Regions from separate parts of the Bradyrhizobium sp. 61 genome, predicted to be linked through region 2. Evidence: predicted binding sites of a transcription regulator. Region 2 holds the regulator's gene; each other region holds the start of a gene.
What was found. Region 2 encodes LexA, which represses DNA repair genes until DNA is damaged. Its sites were predicted from a motif close to TGTTCNNNNTGTGTTCNG; they were not measured.
Positions count from the first base shown of each region.

Region 1: recA (recombinase RecA) is a predicted target of LexA. The motif match lies at 3,162-3,179, and genes of this name have one in related genera.
Region 3: IVB46_RS32070 (YifB family Mg chelatase-like AAA ATPase) is a predicted target of LexA. The motif match lies at 2,784-2,801, and genes of this name have one in related genera.
Region 4: IVB46_RS27390 (ribonuclease T2) is a predicted target of LexA. The motif match lies at 3,158-3,175, and genes of this name have one in related genera.

Region 1 covers NZ_JADPIU010000028.1:11,729-16,571, reverse strand. The annotation lists gene IVB46_RS09745 (glycosyltransferase family 2 protein) at 1-937, opposite strand, end outside; gene IVB46_RS09740 (hypothetical protein) at 2,350-2,517, opposite strand; gene recA (recombinase RecA) at 3,272-4,360, shown strand; gene IVB46_RS09730 (hypothetical protein) at 4,459-4,843, shown strand, end outside.
Region 2 covers NZ_JADPIU010000035.1:41,961-46,803, forward strand. The annotation lists gene IVB46_RS10610 (GAF domain-containing protein) at 1-862, opposite strand, end outside; gene IVB46_RS10615 (hypothetical protein) at 1,085-1,519, opposite strand; gene IVB46_RS10620 (hypothetical protein) at 1,712-1,942, opposite strand; gene lexA (transcriptional repressor LexA) at 2,150-2,851, opposite strand; gene glp (gephyrin-like molybdotransferase Glp) at 3,028-4,239, opposite strand; gene IVB46_RS10635 (hypothetical protein) at 4,471-4,665, opposite strand; gene IVB46_RS10640 (HAD family phosphatase) at 4,821-4,843, opposite strand, start outside.
Region 3 covers NZ_JADPIU010000082.1:248,644-253,486, forward strand. The annotation lists gene IVB46_RS32050 (CpaD family pilus assembly protein) at 1-163, shown strand, start outside; gene IVB46_RS32055 (AAA family ATPase) at 160-1,452, shown strand; gene IVB46_RS32060 (tetratricopeptide repeat protein) at 1,535-2,308, opposite strand; gene IVB46_RS32065 (PilZ domain-containing protein) at 2,388-2,633, opposite strand; gene IVB46_RS32070 (YifB family Mg chelatase-like AAA ATPase) at 2,860-4,398, shown strand; gene IVB46_RS32075 (hypothetical protein) at 4,508-4,843, shown strand, end outside.
Region 4 covers NZ_JADPIU010000072.1:10,157-14,999, forward strand. The annotation lists gene IVB46_RS27365 (response regulator transcription factor) at 1-14, shown strand, start outside; gene IVB46_RS27370 (ATP-binding protein) at 33-1,421, shown strand; gene IVB46_RS27375 (DUF3617 family protein) at 1,587-2,117, opposite strand; gene IVB46_RS27380 (hypothetical protein) at 2,148-2,453, opposite strand; gene IVB46_RS27385 (hypothetical protein) at 2,637-3,098, shown strand; gene IVB46_RS27390 (ribonuclease T2) at 3,221-3,940, shown strand; gene rlmJ (23S rRNA (adenine(2030)-N(6))-methyltransferase RlmJ) at 4,062-4,843, shown strand, end outside.

The sequences.
Region 1 (4,843 bases), on a different contig from region 2:
CCAGGTTGGCCGCCTTCAAAACCGAGGGGCGCAAGATTTGAAGCGCATCGCGGATCGTTGCGCTCAGGGGCTGCTGACGGATCCGTGTGCGCAGCCGGGCAACCCGCAATGCACGCACCATCGTTTCAGGATCGGGAAGTCCGCGCTTATCCTCCAGAAGGCTCCAGGCGAGGTGCTTGAGTTCGATGGTCTCCTGGTCGATCTGAGGGAACGATCCCAATGCCGTGATGCTCGCGTGGTTGGTCGTGTCGTAGAACACAAGACCGTCGTCGATCGCCACCATGTCGCCCTGGCAGGCGAGATCGAGAAAGAACAGTTGGTCCACGCCCCAACTGATCGACTTGTAGTTTCGCATCAGGCAACCGGCCCGGATGACCTTGCCGTTGATCAGCAGGGTCGACGGGACAATCCCAAGCAATCGGGTCTTGCCCGCCAGATAGAGATCCGCCAGGCACTGCTGGCCCGAATACAGATAAACCTGGCGTCCTCGCCGGTACCTTATGCCGCTGTCCTGAACGAGATGAGATGTGGAGGTCATGAACGCAGCGGCGGGGTACGTCCTCGCCAATTCCGCAAAAGTCGCAAGCGATCCTGGCGTGAGCCAGTCGTCGTCGTGCAGCACTTTGATCCAGTCGCCGCGACATGCGAGCATCGCGTTGTTGGTATTCTCAACCTGGCCCCGGCCGCGGTGGTTCTCGATAACGCGAATGCGCGGGTCGCTCCGCGCGTGCTCGGACAGGATGCTCCAAGTCGCGCCTTCCGGACCTTCGTCGTCGCTGATCACCATTTCCCAGTCGGCGTGCTCCTGCTGCAGCACGCTTTCAATTGCACGGCGCACCATCTCCGGTCGGCGGAAGGTGGGTATTGCCACCGAAATGAATGGGCGGTGTTCCGAACTCTGGGAGCTATCGAACCGCTCGGCGTACAATTGATCCATTCATCGTACCTCGTTGATCGAAGCGGTCGTGGCTGGAAGTGGCAGACCCTTCTTCGGTTTGAGCCTGTTCGCAGAACATCTTGAATCGAACCGAGCGAACGAGGCGCGTGAATGCTAGCGAGACGATCTCGATGCGGTCATCGTCCATTCGCATGAACTTTGTTCCCGCAGGCCGCGACGTTTCGAAGCGGCCGCTTGTCCGCCTTGGTGAAAGAGTGTTCTGGTTCCCCTCGGTTTCTGTCGCCGCAGCAGCCGCGCCAACGCGGTGCCGGATCAAGACGGGGGCGGCCAATCGAGGCGGCGTTGGTTCAGTTTCTTGCGGAGCGCCTGAAGGATTTCGCGAAGCTCTGCCGCGTTGCTTCTTTCCAAGAGGGAAGCGAGGCGCGAGCGTGATGGCGTTTTCAATCACCGGTAGATTGCCAAGGGCCGCTCGGTGACAGGTGGAGGGTGACTGCGTCCTGCCGCGACGTGCTGTCTCACCTCGCGACAATTGAACGACTTCAAATCCGGCCACAGCTCGTTTCAAAATCGGACAGTGAGGTCGGAAACAGCCGACGCCCAAACCCGGGTGCTGTCCCAATCAGGACACTCGGAACATCAAGTCAGGACAGGTTGCTTGTTGGGCTTCAGAAGCAAGAACGCCGTCCGCTTAAATGAAGCGCGGACGGCGGCTTACCAGCCCCGGGAGGGAAACTGCAAAATCCCGATATCGTTATGTCGGCACGTCCCGTGCCAAGGTTCATCGGGACTCCCGCAGAATTGGGAAAACCTTCATCCTCAAGCGTTGGTGCCGCCAACGCGAATGACCACGCCGGGACGCATCCGGATCTATGCCGGCAACGCGATAGCTCAGGCGTCGTCTGCTTCTAGGCTGGCTTTGGCGGTTGAAGCCCCGGCGATGTCAGCCACTCGCTCATGTGCGAGCCGGTCTCGGCTGTGCGCGCTTTGCGTAGGGGGGCGCGCTCAGCCCCGGCGGGAACAGGCCAGTACCAAATCCGGGTGCCGTCCCAATTAGGACAGCGGGACTGTCGGACTGCGACATTAATAAAAACGCCGCCCGCTTAAATGTCGCGCGGGCGGCGGCTTTCCAGCCCCGGAGAGGTGGATGCAAAACCCCGGTGATGATGAGTGTGCACAACCTGTGCCAAGGTTTTATGTCACGCGGCGGGACACCTCAGAGGGGAGAGGGGATCGGGCCACCGCCTGCAACGGCCGCGATCTTCTGATCATCAGAATATCCGGATGAAAGGACGTTGTGGGTCGGGCGTGCCGCGATGGTTCGGGAGGTCGGCGAGCTCTCCGCCCATCTGGTGGTCTAGGCCGAGGTTGGACGGAGAGCCGCGCGCCGGACCCCCGTCGCATGACAATGCTAGGAACGTGCCATGACAGTCGTGTGAAACTGTCGGCGCCGCTCAGTGGACGTTGATCTTATCCAGAGGCAGACGAAGCTCCGCCGCGCGCTCCTCGCGATCTCGCCTGCGGAACTCATTTTCCTTCTGTTCGAATTTGATCATTTCCTGCGTAGCGGCTTCCAATAGCCGATTGCGCCTGTCCGCCTGCTGCTGCGTGTTTTCCGTCATCACCCAGACTCCCTCAACGACTGGCGGCGCCATCCTCAGACAGGCCAGACACCGCAAAAGATTCGCTGGGGATTGCGGATTTGTGACGGCGACGTTCCGCTCGCGGATACACCGCATGGTTGGCCCAGAACAAAACAGGCCACGTGTCATTTCAAACCAGGCCAATGTCGCCAGAAACAGGCCAGCGCCAAAATCTGTCACCTGACAGTTACCAAGACTTGTCGGATTATCTTGCGCTGTTCTTACGTAAGGCAAAACGAAATGCCGATGTCTCGCGTCTGGTCGAAGAGGTTACAGGGCGCGATAAGAAAGGCGTTTTCGAATGAAAGAGGCCGCCAACTGCGGCGGCCTCAAATCATCAGGATCAGCCAGACGATTAGGCCAGCGTTTACGGTGCCGACGGTGACAATGCCTGCCTGAATAAGTCTGTCGGTCATAGGTTTCCCTCGCGATTGAGAGGGAACCTTGCGCTCAACCGGAACGAGCGTCTATGCGGATTATGCCAAAACCGGGAAATTTCGGTAATATATGACGGCGTGTTCCGTCCGTTAATACACCGTACGGTTGCCAAGAACAAAACAGGCCACGTGTCATTTCAAGCTAGGCCAATGTCGCCAGAAACAGGCCAGCGCCAAAATCCGCGAAAGAACATATTGCGAACTTGGAACAAATAGGGTACATTACTTTTATCGCCGGCCCGCCCCGCCAATCGTTTGTCCCTCTAGCGAATCCTCGCCATAAGGAGCACGACCCAATGTCCAACACTGCCCTGCGTATCGTCGAAGGATCTTCCATGGACAAGAGTAAAGCTCTGGCCGCCGCGCTCTCCCAGATCGAGCGCCAGTTCGGCAAGGGCTCGGTGATGAAGCTCGGCAAGAACGACCGGTCGATGGATGTCGAGGCGGTGTCCTCGGGTTCCCTCGGGCTCGACATTGCGCTCGGGATCGGTGGTCTGCCGAAGGGGCGCGTCGTGGAAATCTACGGGCCGGAATCCTCGGGCAAGACCACGCTGGCGCTGCACACGGTGGCGGAAGCGCAGAAGAAGGGCGGAATCTGCGCCTTCATCGACGCCGAGCACGCGCTCGACCCGGTCTATGCGCGCAAGCTGGGCGTCAACATCGACGAGCTCCTGATTTCGCAGCCGGACACGGGCGAACAGGCGCTGGAAATCTGCGACACGCTGGTGCGCTCGGGTGCGGTGGACGTGCTGGTGGTCGATTCGGTCGCGGCTCTGGTGCCGAAGGCCGAGCTCGAAGGCGAGATGGGCGATGCGCTGCCGGGTCTCCAGGCCCGTCTGATGAGCCAGGCGCTGCGCAAGCTGACGGCCTCCATCAACAAATCCAACACCATGGTGATCTTCATCAACCAGATCCGCATGAAGATCGGTGTGATGTACGGCTCGCCGGAAACCACGACCGGCGGCAACGCGCTGAAATTCTATGCCTCCGTCCGCCTCGACATCCGCCGCATCGGCGCGATCAAGGAGCGCGACGAAGTGGTCGGCAACACCACGCGCGTCAAGGTGGTGAAGAACAAGCTGGCGCCGCCGTTCAAGCAGGTCGAATTCGACATCATGTACGGCGAAGGCGTCTCCAAGATGGGCGAGATCCTCGATCTCGGCGTCAAGGCCGGCATCGTCGAAAAGTCCGGCGCCTGGTTCTCCTATGACAGCCAGCGCCTCGGCCAGGGTCGCGAGAACTCGAAAGCGTTTTTGAAGGCCAACCCGGACATCACCGCCAAGATCGAAACCTCGATCCGCCAGAACTCCGGCCTGATTGCCGAGCAGATTCTCGCCGGCACCCCCGAGCGCGACGCCGACGGCGAGGAGCCGGCGGAAGAGTAAGCCTCGAACAGCGAAGAACTTTCGCGAGGAGCGGGCGCTGAGGACGTTGAGTTGCCGACGTCGTCAGTGCCCGTTTCGTTTTGTGGGGCGCGTCGGCAATGAAGCGTGTGATCCTGACCAGTTCGTCCGGCGTCGGTCTTGCCCATGCGGATCGCGCCGACATGGTCGTCCCGTTCATCTTTCGCTTCGTTTCGGGGCCACTGCCTACCTCGCATCACCTCGAGCAATACCTGACGGGAGGCTATGTCAGAGGCGATCCGGAGGTGCGTTGGTCCGATCTTGTTGGCCGGTTGCCTCAGACCGGTCTCGCCCACAAGGAGACAGGCCTGATTTGGTTTTGCGAGACCTATGGCGTCGATCTCATCGAGCTGTGGTTCGACCCTAAGCCCAATAGTCAGTTGCAACTGATCTGGATCCTCGATTATTTGCGGTCCCATCCATCGATCACCGATCGTCTGAGATTGCGACGTGTCAATTTCGATC
Region 2 (4,843 bases):
CGCAGGCCTGCAAGGCCGCGACCGAGACGTCACGCGCGAGATCGTCGTTGAGCGCGGGCATGCCGGTGGCCCAGGCCCCGCCGATGCTGCCTTCGCCTTTGGCGATGGATTTCGTCGCATAAAGCGCGGCGAGGTCGGTCTGCCCGCTGCAATCGCCGGCGCGGAAGACCAGCGCCGAACGGGCCTCGTCCGGGACCCAGATCTCGAAGCGTCGCGCGATCGGGGTCGCCTGCGCGGAGAGGAATGTCAGCACCCAGGTCTGATCGGTGCCGGTCCGGTAGGGAACGCCGACGCCGAGATTGATTCCGACCTTGGCGGCGTCCTCCCAGCGCAGAAAACTCCTGGCATCGTGCAGGTCCTTGATGATCAGCGGCAGGCCGGCTTTCCAGATGCGGCCGGGCAGGCCGAAGCCACGCGGAAATCTGGTGTGGCGGGAGTTGAATTCGAACATGTCGGCGGTGCCGTAATAGCCGTCGACGAGCCCCATCTCGTGGGAGGTTTCGGCATCGTTGTGCCAGAGTTCGATCGCGCCGACATGGGCCTCGTCGTCGCCGCAGAACAGCACCATGACGGCTTGCAGGAATTCGCCTGAAAACACCGGCACCGCAACGCCGCAGATCAGCCCGGCGGCGATGGCCTGATCGGTCCGCCTGAAATAGGAATCGGTGAATCTGGTGAGGATCACGGGGTGGCCGCTGGTCCAGGCCTTGCCGGGAAGCCCCTCGTCATATCCGAAATGCAGACCCTCGCTCACGTCCCTAAACGCGGACAACCCTTCGCCGTAGAGGCCGCCGCCGAATTCCAGCCGCATGCGCGTGCGGTCAGGCACCCAGAGTTCAACGACGCGAATGAAGGTCTTCATCGAACGTGCCCGCCGTCTCAAGCCGCACCAAGCATCGGCCATTTGGCTGCGGAACGGACGTTCAAAATTCAGGCAGGACAGCGCAAACTTCGTGCGGTGGAGACGCCACGGCTTGGTCCGCCCGATGGAGTTTCGCGGGACACGAACGACACCATCTCGCCGGCCTCGGCCGGCGATGGCGATTTCAATCCTGGCCCGACCTGCCGGCCGGGAATGGCTGCATCAGCCGATCGGCAGGCGGGTGATGGTTGGCCGGCTGTCGGTGATGGTCTGCGGCTTGTGCTCGCGCTCGCCGAGCGGCTGGGTCACCGGTAGCTGCAGCACGGTCGCACGCTGGCCTTCGACCAGCTGCGTCACCAGCACGGATTTGCCGTCGGGGAATTCGATCGCATCATGATGGCGATCGGGAATGTGCGGATCGATCTTGCCGAACTTGCCGACGCGCGAATTGACGGTGCGCGTCCAGATCCAGCGATTGTCGTAGCGGACGTTGTCGGCGAAGGCGAGCTCCGTTCCCGGGAGCAGGCAGACCGCGACGGTCGGATCGGCCGCGGAGGCAAAGCCGCGCGTCGAGGTGCCGCGGAAGGTTGTCGTGACGATCGTCTCGCCGACTTCGGCGGGACGCGACGCGACGGCATGCAGGCTGTAGTCACACATCGGGTGCTCCTCATGCAGGGATAGCGACCCACGTCTCTTAATCGAGGCGCAGGCCTCTATCAGAGTGGAAATACCAAACGTTCTGCCGGGTTGTAGGCAAATCTACGGCTCGCCGCCGCAGGCCGCAATCACATTAACTTTCCCGAATCCACCAGGAACAAAGCCCGCCCCTTTGCATTCCGCAGGCGCGTGTCAGCGCCCCGCAGGCGCCGACCAGCCGGAATGTTGCCAGCCCGGCCGCGACCGTCGGTCGACGGTGTCGCGGGCCTTGCGGACTTGCTCGCTCAGGGCGGTGTCCTTGCGGACATGGGGCCGCGATTGCGCGACCAAGGCTTGCGTGGCCAAGGCTTGTACGTCCAAGGCTTGCGACGCTGATGCTGCGATCAGCGCCACAGCAAGTGTGCTCAGAACGATCCGGCGCATGACTTCTCCTCGAACCTGAAGGCCACGAAGCAGGGCTGCTTCGTGCGGCGTGCCGAGGATTTACCGCTGGAGGAGGGGCCGGATAATCTGCGCGAAACCAGAAAGACTATCCAGCGGAAGCGGACAATCGTCCGCTCCAATCTCGGATCGGCGATGCCGATCGAAGGCGCGCGGGGCGCCAAATAACCGATACCGGCACGTCCGGTATCAATACTTCCGGTACAGCCCGATCAGCTTGCCCTGGATCTTCACCCGGTTGGGCGGCAGGATGCGGACCTCATAGGCCGCATTGGCGGGCTCAAGCGCGATCGAGGCGCCGCGACGGCGGAAGCGCTTGAGCGTCGCCTCCTCGTCGTCGATCAGCGCCACCACGATATCGCCGGTATCGGCGCTCTCGTTGCGCTGGATCAGCGCCATGTCGCCGTCGAGAATGCCGGCCTCGACCATGGAATCGCCGCGCACTTCGAGCGCGTAATGTTCGCCCGAGCCGAGCATGTCAGGCGGTACGCTGATGGTGTGGCTGCGGGTCTGCAAGGCCTCGATCGGCGTACCGGCCGCGATGCGGCCCATCACGGGGACCGCGACGGGGCGCTCGCCCTCGTCCGCCGGCGGGCTCGAAGTCGTGCGGACCTTGCCGAGATTGCCTTCGATGACGCTCGGCGTGAAGCCGCGGCGGCTGCCGGCAGCGGCCTGAAGCTCGGGCAGCTTGATCACCTCGATGGCGCGGGCCCGGTTGGGCAGGCGCCGGATGAAACCGCGCTCCTCAAGCGCGGTGATCAGGCGATGGATGCCCGATTTCGAGCGCAGGTCGAGCGCGTCCTTCATCTCATCGAAGGAGGGCGGCACGCCGCTTTCCTTCAGCCGTTCGCTGATGAACCGCAGGAGCTCGTATTGTTTGCGCGTTAACATCTCGACCAAAATCCCCCGGTTGATGTCGTTCGATTCCGAGACGCTGAATTCAGCAGTAAGCCGCTACATGCTCGAAACAAATCATGAACGGACACTATATGTTCGATACATGTTCCGCAACTGCTTAATTTACCGTGAACGCGACAAAGTTCGCGGAACGCACGCGAACGAAGCGATCACACGGGCAGCCGCAAGACCTCGCAAGGCGTGCCGGCTTCGGCCTTCGGCGCGAATGGCGCGCGCACGAGAAGTGCCTGTGCCGCAGCGAGATTCGCAAGCAGCGAGGAATCCTGGTGATTAACCGGAAGGGCGAGAAGCGTGCCGTCGTCGCGCAGCTCGAGGCGCGCGCGCAGGTAATCCTCGCGCTGGTCGTTGGCGCCGACATCGCGGCCGAGCACCGCGCGTTCGCGGCGGTGATGAATCATCGAACGGCCCGAAAGCGCGCGAATCAACGGCACCATGAACAGGAAGCCGCAAACGTAGGATGACACGGGATTGCCGGGCAGGCCGATCACGCGCATCGCGCCGAGCCGCCCGTTCATCATCGGCTTGCCCGGCCGCATCGCGATCTTCCAGAACGCCATCGAGATACCTTCGTCCCTCAGCGCCTGCTGGACCAGATCGTGGTCCCCGACCGACGCGCCGCCGGTCGTGATCAGGATGTCCGCGCCGCTCTCCCGCGCGCGGCCGATGCCGGCTGTGGTGGCCTCCAGCGTGTCGGCGGCAACGCCGAGGTCGATGGTATCGGCGCCCTCGCTGCGGGCGAGCGCGTGCAGGGCATAACCGTTGGAATAGACGATCTGGCCGTGGCCCGGCGTCGTACCCGGCATCACCAGCTCGTCGCCGGTCGCGAGGATCGCGACCTTCGGGCGTCGCCGGACTGGCAATTGCGGGTAATTCATGCCGGCGGCGAGCGCGAGGTCGCGCTCGGTGAGCCGGGCCCCTTTGCGCAGCAGCACGTCGCCTTCCGAGAAGTCGACGCCGGCGGGGCGGATGTGCCGCCCCGTTACGGCGGCTTCCTTGATGGTGATGCGCTTGCCGTCCGCGATCGTGTCCTCCTGGATCACGACCGCATCAGCGCCATCGGGAACGACACCGCCGGTGAAGATACGCACGGCATCGCCGGCGCCGACCGATCCCGCAAACGGGCGGCCCGCCGCGACCTCGCCGATCAGGGTGAGCTGGGAGTCGATCTTCGCCGCATCGACCGCGCGCACCGCATAGCCGTCCATTGCCGACATCGCCTGCGGCGGCTGCGTGCGCCGCGCGGCGACGTCGCGTGCGAGCACGCGGTGGAAGGCTGCGTCGAGCGCGATCATCTCTTCAAGCAACGGCTCTGCGCCCGCCAGCACCGCGGAGAGCGCGTCGGAAACCGGCATCAGGGCCACGGGTGAAAACTCCTGCTGGGCCCGTTCGGGCAAATCGGCGGCGAGAGTTCTAGCCGAGTGCAGGCGCAGAGGCAAAACAGTGGCCGCGCAGGATGATTTATCCTGCGTCATCCGCTCTGCGATGAAGGGTGAGCATCAAGTCCGCCGCGGCATGATCCAGAAGGCGAGACAGACCGGTACGAGGATGGCCATGGCGAGGACGAGAAGGACGAGAGCCACGGCCAGCATCGGTCAACTCCCCGGCGGCTTGTACGGACTGACGTCCGGCGCTGCGGGGCCCTGATCCTTGTCAGGCAGCGGGTCGGCCTGGGATTTCAGGTCGGCGGCCTTGCTGATCAGCTTGGCGGAAAGCTCAGAATCCGATGTGGTCCTGGCGAATTTCATCAGCAGAGAGGCCTGCTTGGTGAGGTAGGTTTTGCCCAACACGACGATAAGCCCGATGTAGATTCCTAACGGACTCATGAGTCCTGAGAGGGGGCAATCGTTCCGGGAACTCCGTATAAAAATGCACAAAGGGTTTTGGTTCCTCGCCCCCGGGCAATATAGTTCCATTCGCGGCCCGTCGGCTTGCCGGCCAGAGATCAGATTCCGAGCGCCTTGAGGG
Region 3 (4,843 bases), on a different contig from region 2:
GGCCATGATCGACAACCCCGCCGACCTCGAGCAGCCGAGGGCGGAGACGCCTGCCTACACCGCACGGCGCGAGATCGCCTTCGAGCGCTACCGCAAGGGCATGGCGACCACGACCATGTATCCCGAGGCCGAAAAGGCCAAACTCAGCGACACCGGCAAATGACAAGTTTTCACGACGACGAAGAAGCGGACGACCCGCGGCACCCCGAGGACCACATTGCGCCGGTTCCTCGCATCTCGGTACAGGCCTTTTGCGAGACCGAGCAGACGCTCGCCGCGATCACCGCGGCCGGGCAGGATCGCCGTCTCGCCAAGGCGCATCTCACCGCCAAGGGCGGCGGCCTTGCCGCGGCCATCGAAGTCTATGACACGATGCCGACGCCGAACGTCATCGTGATCGAATCCGACGGCACACGCGATATCCTCGAGGGCCTCGACGATCTCGCCGGCGTCTGCGATCCCGGCACCCGCGTGGTCGTGATCGGCAACCCCAACGACACCGCGCCCTATCGCGAACTGGTCCGCCGCGGCGTCAACGACTACGTGGTGGGACCGGTCGAAACCCTCGACGTCGTCCGCTCGATCTGCAGCCTGTTCTCGGCGTCGGAAGCCATCATCACCGGCCGCGTCATCGCGGTGGTCGGTGCCAAGGGCGGCGTCGGTGCGTCCACGGTCGCGCACAACGTGGCCTGGACCATCGCGCGCGACCTCGCGCTCGATTCCGTCGTGATCGATCTCGACCTCGCCTTCGGCACCGCCGGCCTCGACTACAACCAGGACCCGGCGCAGGGCATCGCCAACGCGGTGCTCTCGCAGGACCGGCCGGACACGGCGCTGATGGAGCGCCTGCTCGCCAAATGCACCGAGCGCCTCAGTCTCCTCGCCGCGCCCGCAACGCTCGACCGCGTCTACGATTTCGGCGCCGAAGCTTTTGATGCGATCTTCGACACGCTGCGCATGACGACGCCCTGCATCGTGCTCGACGTTCCCCACCAATGGTCGGGCTGGACGCGCCGCGCGCTCGTCAATGCCGACGATATCGTGATCGTGGCCGAGCCCGATCTGGCCAATCTGCGCAACACCAGGAACATGCTGAGCGTGCTCAAGGCGGCACGGCCCAATGACCGTCCGCCGCTGTACTGCATCAACCAGGTCGGCATGCACAAGCGCGCGGAGATCGACGTCAAGGCGTTCGCCAAGACCATGGAGAGCCAGCCGATCGCGGCGATCCCGTTCGACTCGAAACTGTTCTCGACCGCGGCCAATAACGGCCAGATGATCGCGGAAGTCTCCAAGAACCACCGCACCACCCTTCTGTTCCAGAACATGGCGAACCGCCTCGCCGGGCGCGGCGAGGTGAAGAAGCCGAAGCGCTCGCTGCTCGGGCCGCTCCTGAAGAGGCTCAAGGGCAGGGCGGGTCGCGGTTCAGCTCCGCATCGCAAGGTGTCGTAAGGGCGAAAGCGTTTTCGAGCGAAGTGAATACCGGGTCGCGCCAGGACAACGCGTCAAAAAAAAGAATCCAGACGAGGGCGGGCTATTTGTCCGCCCGCTGCTGCTTCTTCGCCAGCAACTGCCGCAGCGCCGTGACCTTTGCCGCGGCCTGATCCGGCGGCAGGTCGGCCTTCACGATGGTCTCGGCCTCGGCCTGCTTTCCCTGCAGTCCCACGACGAGCGCCAGATTGGCGCGCACGCGGGAATCGGCGCGATTGCGCTCATAGGCGCGGCGCAGCGTTTCCTCGGCCCGCGGCAGATTGTTCTGGAGCATGTAGGACAGGCCGAGATTGGACAGAACCTGCGGCTCCTCGGGCACGATCTTCAGCGCTGCCGAATAATATTGCTGCGCCTCTTCGTTGCGACCGAGCTGATCGAGCGCCGCGCCTTGCGCCGACAGGATGCGCCAGTCCGGATCCTCAGGCGTATGCGCGCGGCTCAGCACGTCGAAAGCCTGCTGGAAATTACCGCTGTCGGCGAGCGCGCGGCCGTAGCCGGCGAGCAGCGCCTTGTTGCTGGGATGGGCGAGCACGGCCTGCTCCATCACCGCAACCGCCTGGGCGCGCTGGCCGGTCTCGCGCAGCGCCATGCCATATTCGAGCACGACGTTGGGATCGGAAGGCTTGGCGCGATAGCGCTCGCGAAGCGCGTCCATGTCCGGCTTCGGATCGGCCCTGCCAGCCGTTTCCGACTTGCCACCGAGCGCGCCGGTGATGTCCTCCAGACTCGTGGTCTGGCAGCCGCCGAGGGCAAGCATCACGAGCGCGGAAAGCAGGAATCTCGCCGGCGGAGAGGCAAGGGACGAACGCTTGGGCATACTCTGATCACTCGGCGACTGATCAGCGATGCTTACCGATTAACGCTAAAGTCCAGTTAAGGAACCCGGCCCGTCCGGCTCAATCGGTGAACTCGGCGCCGAATTCGCAGCCGATGCGCCAGCGCAGGCGGCATTGGCGGGAATAATCGGGCGCGAAGATGATGGTGAATTGCGGCGGCACTTCCAGAAACTCCGCCACCACTTTCACGCCGCCATCCGAGATATCCGTGATCGTGCAATCCCTCGGCAGCGAGCCCGCGCCAAAGTGAATCTTGGCGAGCCGAGTGCACACCCGTCGTTCGCTTCTGCGGCGATTTGCAAGCATTTGAATTGTTCACCCGTTAGATCACGGCCCATCCCGCAGCTCTAGGAGTAGCGAACATTCGTTGGGATGTGCTGATGAGAGCCGCTCGCATTCGAGGCGTAGTGTCTGCGTGATGTTTACGACCGGTTAGGGTTTTCCGGGCCCTCGGGTTGTTCTCGTATTGTTCTTGCAAGAAAGATCGGGCTCTGCTACCCCTAATTGTACGAGAGGGCAGGCTGGTTCGGGCATGGTTCAGCGGGTTTCTACCGTCGCCTTTGAGGGGATCGAGGCCCGCGCGGTCGACGTGCAGGTGCAGGTCGCGCCCGGCCTGCCGGCTTTCGCCATCGTCGGCCTGCCCGACAAGGCGGTGTCGGAGGCACGGGAGCGCGTCCGCTCGGCGCTGATCGCCTCGGGGCTGGCGCTGCCGGCGCGGCGGATCATCGTCAATCTGGCGCCCGCCGACCTGCCCAAGGAGGGCAGCCATTACGACCTGCCGATCGCGCTCGGGCTGATGGCCGCGATCGGCGCGATCCCGCCGGATGCGCTGACCGGTTTTACCGTTCTCGGCGAGCTCGGTCTCGACGGCTCGATCGCGCCGGTGGCCGGCGTGCTTCCCGCCGCAATCGGCGCCAATGTGCGCGAGGAAGGCTTGATCTGTCCGGCAGCCTGCGGCTCGGAAGCGGCGTGGGCGAGCCCGGACATCCAGATCATCGCGGCACAATCGCTGATCCAGATCGCCAACCATTTCAAGGGCACGCAGGTGCTGTCGCGGCCCACGCCGCGCGTGCACGAGGTCGCCGCCTCCCCGCTCGACCTGCGCGACATCAAGGGCCAGGAGAGCGCCAAGCGCGCGCTGGAGATCGCGGCCGCCGGCGGACATCACCTGCTCATGATCGGCGCGCCCGGTGCCGGCAAGTCGATGCTGGCGGCGCGCCTGCCCTCGATCCTGCCGCCGCTGTCGCCGGGCGAATTGCTCGAAGTCTCCATGATCGCCTCCGTTGCCGGCGAGATCGAGGGCGGCGCGTTGACCGCGCGGCGGCCGTTCCGTTCGCCGCATCATTCCGCCAGCATGGCCGCGCTCACCGGCGGCGGCATCCGCGCAAAGCCCGGCGAGATCTCGCTTGCGCACCAGGGCGTGCTGTTCCTCGACGAGCTGCCCGAATTCGATCCGCGCGTGCTGGATTCGCTGCGCCAGCCGCTGGAGAACGGCGAGGTCTCCGTCTCCCGCGCCAATCATCGCGTGACTTATCCGGCGCGCTTCATGCTGGTCGCGGCGATGAATCCGTGCCGCTGCGGCCATGCGTTCGAGCCCGGCTATGCCTGCAAGCGCGGCCGCATCGACCGCTGCACCGGCGACTACCAGGCGCGCATCTCCGGTCCGCTGATGGACCGCATCGATTTGCGCATCGAGGTTCCCGCGGTGACCGCCGCGGATCTGATCCTGCCGCCGCCGGCCGAGGGCTCGGCGGAAGTCGCTGCGCGCGTCGCAGCCGCGCGCGACATCCAGCTCGCGCGTTACGCGGATGCGGGCCTGCCGTATGTTCGCACCAATGCCGAGGCGCCGGCCTCGGTGTTGCAAGACGTCGCCAAGCCGGATGCGCAAGGCGCCAAATTGCTGCGCGATGCCGCCGAGACCATGCGGCTGTCGGCGCGCGGCTATCACCGCGTGCTGCGGGTGGCGCGCACGCTCGCCGATCTCGACGGCGCCGAGAAGATCGGTCGGCTGCATCTCGCCGAGGCGCTGTCCTACCGCGCACTCGCGGAGGATGTGCGGCAGATGGCCTGATCCTTCCGCGCATCAACCCGGCGGTAACGAGTTTCCTTTACGCTCTGCAAACCATAAGGCCCAAGCGTTCCCAGTACGAGTCCACACCGGGCCGGGCGAGTAGAGTGTCATGTTGCGTTTCAAGATCCTGGCCTCGGTTGTTCCCCTGCTGGCGGCCGCGGTGTTCGCCCGCGGCGAGATCGGATCGGTCTCGCATCCCTGCATCGCGCTGGGCGAGACTTCAGTCGAGCTGACATCCCTGTTCTGGACGGCCGGCGTCCATATCGCCTTCACCGACGATCTGTCGCGGGCCACGGTGCGGGTTCAGATCACCGACGATCCGGACGCGGCGGACTTCGCGGTCGTGGACGACGGTCTCGGCTCCGAACCGGACTCCTGTCAGGCCAATCCGGTGACGCGCCTCGTCACGATTGCCGCGGAGCCGGTCGACGGCGGTCCGGTGATT
Region 4 (4,843 bases), on a different contig from region 2:
TGGCCTCGCCATAAAGCAGTGAAGCGCGACCGATGAGCACGATCGATACCGGCCTGACGCTGTTGAAGAGCGCCGCCGGCCGCGTCTCCGCCGCCAATGGCTGGATGGGCAACGCATTCAAAGGCTGGATGCCGACCGGCCTCTATGCCCGCGCGCTCCTCATCATGATCGTGCCGATGGTGATCCTGCAATCGGTCGTCGCCTTCGTGTTCATGGAGCGGCACTGGAACACGGTGACGCGCCGCCTGTCGGCTGCCGTCGTGCAGGACATCGCCGCGCTGATCGACGTCTACAAGGGCTATCCGCAGGACAAGGACCGCAACGAGATCCGCCGCATCGCCCAGCAGCGCCTCGGCCTCGTGGTGGACTTCCTGCCCGCCGGCGACATGCCGCCGCCGGGCCCAAAACCGTTCTTCTCGCTGCTCGACCAGACGCTGTCGGTGCAGCTCGGTCGCCAGATCGGACGCTCGTTCTGGATCGACACCGTCGGCCGCTCCAACCTCGTCGAGATCCGGATCCAGCTCGACGATGCCGTGATGCGCGTGTTCGCGCAGCGCAGCGCCGCCTATGCCTCGAACTCGGAGATCTTCCTGTTCTGGATGGTCGGCACCTCCTCGATCCTCCTGATCGTCGCCGTGCTGTTCCTGCGCAACCAGATCAAGCCGATCCTGCGGCTGGCAGACGCCGCCGAGAGTTTCGGCAAGGGCCGCGAGGCGCCGAACTTCAGGCCGCGCGGCGCGCGCGAGGTACGGCGCGCGGCGGTCGCCTTCCTCGAGATGAAGTCACGCATCGAGCGCACGATGGAGCAGCGCACCGCGATGCTTGCCGGCGTCAGCCACGATCTGCGCACCATCCTGACCCGCTTCAAGCTCGAGCTGGCGCTGATTGGCGACAACCCGGAGCTCGAGGGCATGCGCAAGGACGTCGACGAGATGTCGATGATGCTGGAGGACTACCTTGCGTTTGCCCGCGGCGATTCCGGCGAACAGTCGCAGCCGACCGACATGGCGCAGGCGCTCGAGGAGCTGCGCAGCGACGCCGAGCGCCACGGCCACACCGCGACCGTCGCGTTCCACGGTCTGCCCGTGGTGACCGTGAAGCCGGCCTCGTTCAAGCGCTGCCTCGCCAACCTCGTCACCAACGCGGCACGCTACGGCAAGAGCATCGCCATCAACGGCCAGCGCGATCACCGTTATTTGACTGTCACGGTCGAGGACGACGGCCCCGGCATTCCCGCGCACTTGCGCGAAGAGGTGTTCAAGCCGTTCCTGCGGCTCGACAACGCCCGCAACCAGGACGAAGGCGGCACCGGCTTGGGGCTAGCCATCGCCCGCGACATCGCGCGCTCGCATGGCGGCGACATCACCCTCGGCGACAGCCCGATGGGGGGATTAAGGGCGAGTGTCAGGATTCCGGTTTAGCTTTCCTTCACCTCGCCCCGCTTGCGGGGAGAGGTCGGATCGCTCTTGCGATCCGGGTGAGGGGGTACAGGTCCCTCAACGACCGCACGTGTGGAGAGAGGCCCCTCACCCCAACCCTCTCCCCATAAGAACGGGGCGAGGGAGCGCACCGATTTCGCGGTGAGCCTACTTCGGCAGCAGCGCCTTCAACTTGTCCATGTCGCGCACGTTCATCTTGAAGCCGCCGGGCATTACGACGTCGCCGGGCTTCTGGTCGGGCTTGCAGGCCCCCAGCCACTTGGCTTCGAGCTGCATCGTGGTGTCGCGGCCTGCTGCGCCGGCGGCGCCGCCTTGCGCATGCGACGAGGTCTTCACCGTATAGGCCGAGTTGAAATCGCCGGTGATCTCGGCATGCGAGGTCGTGCTGATGCCGGCGACGTTGCACTCGGAATCGCTGACATAGCCGGTCGCGGTCTTCTTGATGTCCTGCTTGGCGCAGATCTGCTTGGCCATCGGGGAGACGTTGTTGTTCATCTCCTTATCGACGGTCTCGTCGGTGCAGTGCTGCATGGTCATCTCGGGCATGGGCGTGCCGGTCCTGACCATCTTCATTTCCCAGAGACCGGCCTTGCGCACCGGCAGATCGTCGGCGCTGGCGCTGCCTGCCGACACCACAAGACAAAGGGCCGAGCCGAGCAAAGCGAGCTTGCGCGTCATGTGGGAAGCTCCCGACGTTCCGAAAGCGCCTCAGTACAGCGTACGGATCGGCTGTTGGGCAGCGCCATAGGGCACCCAACGGCAGGAGAACGAGATATAGCCGCCCTCAAAGGCCTGCACCGCGAGGAATTTCACGACCTTGCCGTAGCGCGCGCAGTGATCGACCGCGACCTGCCGCGCATCCGCCTGGGTCGCCAGCGAATAAGCGATGATGCCGCCGGTGTCGTTGCCCTTGAACGGAGGCACCGGAAGGAGATCGGCGCGTGCCGACTGGCTGGCCATCATTCCCGAGACAACCAGGCCGGCAAAAAGGCCCGCGGCCGCAATGATTCGCATTCCCGTCACTCCAATTGGTTGGCACCAGTTTACGGTGCCGGGAGGTCCATGAAAAGAACTGATGCCCCGCCGGCTGCGAGGTTAGGGTCAACTCTTGGCCAAGTGTTGCCGCGCTGCACTTGACCTGCCCCGGCCTTCGCGGCACCGTCCATCCTTCGCAAGACCCAGCTGTCCGGATTGCCCATGCGCGCCCTCCCCCTGAAATCGCTCCGCTTTGCCACCTTGCTTGGCCTCATGTTCGGAGCGCTGTCGCTCGGTGAGGCCAGGGCCGCCAATCCGCTGGAGCTGAACTTCTGGCTGAACGGGCCGCGCTATGACGGCGCCGTCGTCGATTGCGAGAGGGCGCTGCCGACCATCGCCACCCAGTTCTGGGAGAAGGAAAGCTCGTTCTGGAATTCCTCGTTGAAGATCACCGGCTTCGCCGCCGTTCACGAGATCGCGTTCCGGCCCTGGCAGTCTGACAACATTCCGCGCCGCTATTGCACCGGCGACGCCATGCTCAATGACGGAAAGGTGCGCAAGGTGCATTTCTCGATCATCGAGGATGGCGGCTTCTCTGGCTACGGCAATGGTGTGGAATGGTGCGTGGTCGGGCTCGACCGCAACTGGGCCTACAATCCGTCCTGCCGCGCCGCCAGGCCCTGAGCCTCGATCGAAAGGCCTGAATCGGACTGATCAGGCGCCTGACGGGCCGGCCCGAATTTTGTTCTTGAAATGTTCTTGTTGCCTGCTAGGCTGATTGCACAGTCTAGTTGAGGGGCGTCGCCATGTTTCATTTTAGATTGCGTTCGTTCACCCGTCTCGTGATCTCACTGACCCTCCCCCTGGTTCTGGCCGCCGGGCTGGTCGCGCTGCCGGGCGGCGCGAAGGCCCAGGACAAACGGCAGAACGCGCCCGGCGAATTCGACTTCTATGTGCTGTCGCTGTCATGGTCGCCCTCGTTCTGCGAGGAGGCGTCCGAGCGCAACCGCGGCGGCGGCGGTGGTCGCTCGCAGATGCAGTGCAGCGGGCGGCCCTACGCGTTCGTGGTGCACGGGCTGTGGCCGCAATATGAGAATGGCTTCCCTGAATATTGCCAGCGGCCGTCGCCACGCCTGAACCGCAACATCGTCTCTTCGATGCTCGATTTGATGCCGGCGCCGGGGCTGATCTTCAACGAGTGGGACAAGCACGGCACCTGCTCCGGGCTCGACAGCCGCAATTATTTCGAGATGATCCGAAAGGCGCGCGCCGCGATCAAGATCCCCGCGGAATATCTCGAACTGTCACAGGCCAAGACCGTGGCGCCGGGCGAGGTGGAGGAAGCCTTCATCAAGGCCAATGCGGGCCTGAGCAACGCGGCCATCTCGGTCACCTGCAATCGGACCCGGCTCTCCGAGGTCCGCATCTGCCTCAGCAAGGACCTGCAATTCCGGGCCTGCGAGGAGATCGAGCGCCGCGCCTGCCGCCGCGACCAGGTGACGATGCCGCCGATCAGAGGTGGCTAGTCCAAGTGTTTGTGCCCCGGACGCAGCGCCGGTTCGGCGGTGCGCTGCAGATTCGGGGCCCATGCCGGCACAGGCGCGCATGCCGCTTTGCTCAAGCCGTGACGTAGCGTAGTCCTGTCTCATGAACTACCGTCACGCCTTCCACGCCGGAAACTTCGCCGATGTCATCAAGCACATCGTGCTCGCGCGCATCATTACCTACCTCCAGGACAAGCCGGGGGCATTCCGTGTCATCGACACCCATGCCGGCGCCGGCCTCTACGATCTCGAAAGCGACGAGGCGCGCCGTAGCGGCGAATGGCTGACCGGCATCGCGCGGCTGATGCAGGCGCGCCTGTCGAACGACGCCGTGGCGCTGGCCAAGCCCTATCTCGACATCGTTCGCGCCTACAATCCGAAGGGCGAGCTCAAGGCCTATCCGGGTTCGCCGCTGATCACGCGCGGCCTGCTGCGGCCGCAGGACCGCCTCGTTGCCTGCGAGCTCGAGCCGAAGGCGCGCAAGGCGCTGATCGGTGTGCTGCGCCGCGACGAACAGGCGCGCGTGGTCGATCTCGACGGCTGGGTCGCGCTGCCGGCCTTCGTGCCACCGAAAGAACGGCGCGGGCTCGTGCTGATCGACCCGCCGTTCGAGGCGAAAGACGAGTTCGAAAAGCTCGGCGACGCCTTCGCGGCGGCTTTCACCAAATGGCCGACCGGTATCTATGTAATCTGGTATCCGGCCAAGAGCCGGCGCGCCACCGACACGCTGGTGCAATCAGTGGCGCGGCTCGCAGCCGCAGCAAAACCACCAGGAAAATGTCTGCGTCTCGAATTCAGTGTCGCGCCGCAGCTTGATGGCGCCACCCTCACCTCCGCCGGATTGTTGATCGTCAATCCGCCGTACACGCTGCATGGCGAGCTCAA